2 regions of the Nonlabens ulvanivorans genome follow, and region 1 is predicted to be linked to the other one. Evidence: riboswitches for the same ligand, from Rfam matches in the RefSeq annotation. Region 1 holds a riboswitch; the other holds the start of a gene.

Evidence for each region. Region 1 has a riboswitch for S-adenosylmethionine ahead of R1T42_RS13635 (O-acetylhomoserine aminocarboxypropyltransferase/cysteine synthase family protein). Riboswitches for the same ligand answer to the same signal wherever they lie in the genome.
Region 2: another riboswitch for S-adenosylmethionine. It lies ahead of R1T42_RS08745 (homocysteine S-methyltransferase family protein); the one in region 1 lies ahead of R1T42_RS13635 (O-acetylhomoserine aminocarboxypropyltransferase/cysteine synthase family protein).

What each region holds. Positions count from the first base shown of each region.
Region 1 is NZ_CP136694.1:3,026,500-3,029,717, reverse strand. It holds gene R1T42_RS13640 (alpha/beta fold hydrolase) at 1-269, opposite strand, end outside; gene R1T42_RS13635 (O-acetylhomoserine aminocarboxypropyltransferase/cysteine synthase family protein) at 269-1,561, opposite strand; SAM riboswitch class I at 1,688-1,795, opposite strand; gene metK (methionine adenosyltransferase) at 2,190-3,218, shown strand, end outside.
Region 2 is NZ_CP136694.1:1,941,760-1,944,977, reverse strand. It holds gene R1T42_RS08755 (aromatic amino acid hydroxylase) at 1-863, opposite strand, end outside; gene R1T42_RS08750 (TetR/AcrR family transcriptional regulator) at 971-1,537, shown strand; SAM riboswitch class I at 1,651-1,759, shown strand; gene R1T42_RS08745 (homocysteine S-methyltransferase family protein) at 1,998-2,999, shown strand; gene metH (methionine synthase) at 2,999-3,218, shown strand, end outside.

The sequences.
Region 1 (3,218 bases):
AAGTGCTCTACTTCTTCATCAAATCCATTTCCCGGTATATTGATAGAAATAACGGTATACCGACTAGTATCAACTACTTTCCCTGAACCTACAATTTCTGACCACCAATCAATTACCGAAGAATTACCAGTTAAAGCATGGTTAATCAATATTATGGGTGCCGTGTGCAATTGACACCCAAAAATTTGATAATTTACATGAACCGTTTGTGCTTTACCAATGCTTAATTTAAAATCTGGTAATTCTATATGGTTTAAAGAACCACTCATTATATCAATACTGATTTATCGATAGTAGAAAAAGCTTCTTCCAGGTCTTTTTTAAGATCTGATATATCTTCTAACCCAACAGATAAACGTATCAAATCTTTAGTTACCCCAGTACTTAATTGAGACTCATCATCAAGTTGCTGGTGTGTCGTACTCGAGGGATGAATAATTAATGATTTAGTATCTCCTATGTTAGCTAATAAAGAGAAAACTTTAGCACTATCAACAATCTTTTTAGCACTTTCATATCCACCTTTCACCCCAAATGTTACAATTCCGCTTTGTCCATTTGGTAAGTATTGTTGAGCGAGTTTATAGTAAGCATTATCTTTAAGTCCTGGATAATTCACCCATTCTACTTCATCTCTATCTCTTAACCATTTTGCTAATTCTAGTGCATTTTGACTATGTTTCTCAATCCTTAAATTCAATGTTTCTAAACCTTGAATAATTTGCCATGCATTAAATGGTGAAATTGCTCCACCTAAATCGCGTAATCCCTCTATACGCACTTTGGCAATAAAACTTGCTTCTTTTAACACATCTGCATATACTAGACCGTGATAACCGGCACTAGGTTCTGTAAATTCTGGAAATTTCCCATTAGTCCAGTCAAATTTTCCGGCATCGATAATTACACCACCTAGAGCGGTTCCGTTTCCGTTAATATATTTAGTCAACGAGTGAATGACGATATCTGCTCCGTGAGTAATAGGATTTAATAGATAAGGAGTTGCTACGGTATTATCAACGATAAATGGCACACGAGCTTTAGTAGCTTGTGCACTTATCTTTTTTAAATCTAATACATCAAGTTTAGGATTCCCTAGAGATTCAACAAATACAGCTCTTGTGTTTTCTTGTAATGCATTTGTGAAAGCGTCATCCTCGTTAGGATCTACAAAAGTGGTGGTAATACCGAATCGAGGTAAGGTAACCGAAAGTAAATTGTAAGTACCACCGTAAAGAGAGCTGCTAGCTATAATATGATCTCCTGCCCTTAACAAGGTTAATAAAGTTGTTGAGATGGCGCTGGTTCCTGATGCTGTGGCTACCGCAGCAATACCACCTTCTAAAGCCGCAAGTCGTTGTTCTAGAACGTCTACCGTAGGATTATTAATTCTGGTATAGATATAACCTGGCTCTGATAGTGAGAACAAATTTGCCGCATGATCACTATCGTTAAACACATATGCTGTGCTTTGATATAGAGGTACCGCTCTAGTTCCACCATTGTTTTTAAAGTCATGACCTGCATGAAGTGCGTTTGTTGAAAATTTTTGATTTGACATTTTGTTTCTTTTTAAATTAAAAATTGATTTAAGAACAAAACCAAATTGAAAAGTACTTCCTGTCCAGACTTAAAGCCTAGATAGAAAATCAAAAAAGAAACTTGTTAGTATAACCTACTTACATGTGTATCATCTCGTCTCAAATTAATGAGCAGAATGTAGCACCTTCTTAACGAGTGTTAAGGGTTGCTAAGGAGTCGATGGGTCTGTTCCCTCGTCCTTTCTTGATAATTTCAATATGGTTATGAACGTGAGTGTAAAGATTCATAAAACTTTTTGAGACTACCAAACTTTTTACAAAATAAATTCCTACTAATACAGTAGGAATTAGACATAATAAACTGAATTACAAATTTTTAAAGCAAACGTTAAAATTAAAAGCGATCACTAAACTCTATGAGAATAGTTAATAAAGCTATAATAACAATGCTCACATAGCGCTCATTTTATTACATTTGCACTTCAATTAGGGGAAAGATTTGGCTGCTTGCGACCTCGTTTTCATGTTCGAAAACATAAACGCTAAAACAGTGTACCGCACTCGAGCATACAGCCCTTTTTATCTTCTATAATTATTAATGTCGAGAGCGATTTTTAATTTCGCTTTCGCGAAAGCGCAATATTTAAAATGCCATATTTATTTACAAGTGAGTCCGTAAGTGAAGGACATCCAGATAAAGTTGCTGATCAAATCAGTGATGCCTTATTAGATAATTTTTTAGCCTTTGATCCAGAATCCAAAGTAGCCTGTGAAACTATGGTTACGACTGGTCAAGTTATACTTGCCGGTGAGGTAAAATCAAACACCTACATAGACGCACAACACATTGCTCGTGAAGTGGTTAACAAGATAGGTTATACCAAGGGCGCTTACCAGTTTAGCGGCGATTCTTGTGGTGTAATTTCTTTAATCCATGAACAATCACAAGATATTAATCAAGGTGTTGATCGTGAAAACAAAGAAGAACAAGGTGCAGGAGATCAGGGAATGATGTTCGGTTATGCAACGGCAGAGACGGATAATTATATGCCACTAGCCTTAGATATTTCTCATAAAATACTTATCGAGCTGGCAAAATTGCGTCGTGAAATGGATCAGATTACTTACTTGCGTCCTGATGCAAAATCACAGGTAACTATTGAGTATAATGATGATAACATACCGCAACGTATAGATGCAATTGTTATTTCTACACAACACGATCCTTTTAATGAAGATGATGATGCGATGCTTGCACAGATTAAAAAAGATCTTGTTGAAATTTTAATTCCTAGAGTTATTGAGCAATTACCAGCATATGCTCAAAAACTTTTTAATGACAAAATCACTTACCACATTAACCCAACTGGGAAATTTGTAATAGGTGGACCGCATGGAGATACTGGACTTACTGGTCGTAAGATTATAGTAGATACTTATGGTGGTAAAGGTGCTCACGGTGGTGGAGCATTCTCAGGTAAAGATCCTTCTAAGGTAGATCGTAGTGCCGCTTATGCTTCGCGTCACGTGGCAAAAAACCTAGTTGCGGCTGGCCTAGCAACTGAAGTTTTAGTGCAGGTTTCTTATGCCATAGGTGTGGTAGAACCTACTTCTATACATGTAGATACTTATGGAACATCAACTGTAGATTTAACCGATGGAGAAATCTCTAGAAAG
Region 2 (3,218 bases), 1.1 Mb from region 1:
GCAAAATTAGGGGTAACATACAAATGTGGTTGCTTACGAGTAATATCAAAATCCTGGTATGCTGCATCAATGGTATAAGGTCTTTTTTCTACTTCAGGTTCTAGGCAGCTTTTACTTTCTCCTAGACTCGATAATAATCCAGCTCCATACAGTTTAGGATGATCTAATGTCCCAACCAGTCCATACTCAACAGTCCACCAGTGTAAGTTTCGTATGAGAGACATCTCGCTAGGTTCAACCTTTTTATTTTGTAGGCGTTCTATCTCAGCTTCGGCAGCAGCAATTTCTCTGTCTAATTCTGGATTTTGTTTTTCACTACGTGTTTCTTTAAGGATGGATATTTTGCGCACAGCTTCATACATCTCATGATCATGTGCGCTAGAAATCGCCTTGCTTCCTATCTCGCCAAAACGTCTTAAATATTCTGCATAATCTGGACTAGCAATAATAGGTGCATGACCAGCTGCCTCATGAATAATGTCTGGCGCTGGTGTGTACTCTATATTATCTAGCTTTCTGATATCGGCAGCAATCACTAATATTTTATATGCTTGAAACTCCATAAACGCCGCTGGCGGAATAAATCCGTCCACAGCCACAGCAGCCCAACCTATTTCCTTAAGAATGCGATTCATACCATACATTGATGGTATATTATCTATAGAGATACCTGTTTTTTTTAATCCATCTAGATAAGATCCATGTGCAACTTTACTTAAAAAATCTACATTTTTTCTCATGACATGACGCCATACTGCCTGATCTTGATACGTGTAAAGCTCATAGTTCTGTGGCTTTATAAACTGTTTCAAGTGTGGTGGCAATCTCTCTAGGAGTGGATTAATTTCTATATTCTCTAGCATTATCGTAGGGTAAAGTTCAAAGCTAGTCTAAAAGTAATTATTCTAATTCCTAACTATCGATTTTTAATCAATTTTAAGATAGTCATCATCTATTATATTTGCATCTTATGACACGCAAAAAACAAATTCTCAAAACCGCAGCCCAACTTTTTAAAGAACGCGGTTATAGTGCAGTTACTATGCGTGATCTTGCCGCTGCTATGGATATGAAAGCTGCTAGTTTATATAATCACATTTCTGGGAAACAGGAGATTCTTGCGACACTCATTCTTGAGGTAGCACATGAATTCACCACCGGTATGGATACCGTGGAGATGGATGATAAGTCCGCTTTCGCGAAAGCGGAACAATTAATCCTACTACACATTAATATTGCTCTAGAATATACCAACGCACTTGCTGTCTTGAATACCGACTGGATGCATCTGGAAGGGTCTAAATATCAAGAGTATATCACATTAAGAAAGACCTATGAACTTGATTTTAAAAAGATCTTAGAAAAAGGGATCGCTACGGGTGAATTCAAAAACCTCAATATCGAGACCATGCTTTTTAATCTATTAAGCACTTTACGTTCTATATATCTCTGGATTCCTAAAAAAACTCCTTCAGAACTTAAAGATCTAAAATCTGAATTACCAGTAATCTTGCTTACTGGACTTGTTTCTAGATAAATAGATTTTTAAAACAGAACATCTTTTTAAATTATTCTGTTTTAAAAGTAATATCCTTTGGACGTTTATGATTTTCTTATCATATTTGACACTTAGTTCAATGACTTACTGACTTGTTATCAAGAAAGGTTGAGGGAATAGACCCGTTGAAACCTTAGCAACCCTATGCCAGCCATAGAAGGTGCTACATTCTACATCACATTTGTGATTGATAGATAACCAAACGTTAATATCCATATGGATATTAATGCATCTTTCTAGATTACATTTTTTTTAAATTCACCAGACTCAGGTCGCGTGTTTTGCATTGGATTTTTTTAAATCTAGAAGATGCCATTTGTAAATAGACTTTTACTTTTTATAGATCTGCCAGCTTGCTATAATTCAATTGAATTATGGTTAAGTAAGCGGTGTTGCATCATTCTTAAATTCAAATTTGTACTAAACACACTGATCTATGATGTCCACAATTGAGGAAAACTTAAAGAAAAAAATCCTAATCCTAGATGGGGCAATGGGAACTATGCTCCAGCAATATAATTTTACTGAAGAAGATTATCGTGGCGAGCGTTTTGCTGATTATCCTTCACCACTTAAAGGTAATAACGACTTACTATCACTCACTCAACCGCATGCGATTGCTCGTGTACACGAACAGTATTATCAAGCTGGTGCGGACATAGTAGAGACTAACACCTTTTCTGGTACAAGCATAGCAATGGCAGACTATGGAATGGAAGATCTAGTCTATGAATTAAATTATGAAAGTGCAAAAATTGCACGGCGTGTTGCTGATGAGTTTACTTTAAAAACACCAGAGAAACCTAGGTTTGTTGCAGGTAGTATAGGTCCTACTAATCGCACTGCTAGTTTATCGCCAGAAGTTAATAGACCTGAGTATAGAGCAGTTACATTTGATGAACTGCGCATTGCTTATAAAGAACAAGTAGAAGCATTAATAGATGGAGGCTGTGATGTTTTACTGGTAGAGACCATTTTTGATACACTTAATGCAAAGGCTGCTCTTTTTGCGATTGAAGAAGTCAAGGAAGAACGTGGTGTAAATATTCCTATTATGGTCTCAGGTACTATAACAGATTCTTCTGGACGGACACTTTCGGGTCAGACGGTTGAAGCTTTTTTAACATCTGTATCACATATTCCACTATTATCCGTAGGGTTTAATTGTGCGCTAGGTGCGCAACAATTACAACCATATTTACAAAGACTTTCTAAAGAAACACAGTTTTATACATCTGCACATCCTAATGCTGGACTGCCTAACCCTTTTGGCGAGTATGATGAATCACCAGAGCAAATGCAATCCTATATAGAATCCTATTTAGAAGATGGAATCATCAATATAATAGGTGGATGCTGTGGGACCAGTCCAGCACATATAAAAGCCATTGAACAAGTTGCATCATGTTACAAACCTAGAATTTTAAACACAAGTATCTAATGTCATATACTAATCATAAATACCTCACTTTATCTGGATTAGAAGCTTTAGTGGTTACACCAGAATCTAACTTTATAAATGTAGGAGAACGCACAAATGTTACTGGTTCTCGTAAGTTCTTGCGCCTTATTAAAGAAGAATTGTATGAAGAAGCACTTGCAGTGGCACGAGATCAAGTTGAAGGTGGTGCACAAATCATAGATGTGAATATGGATGAAG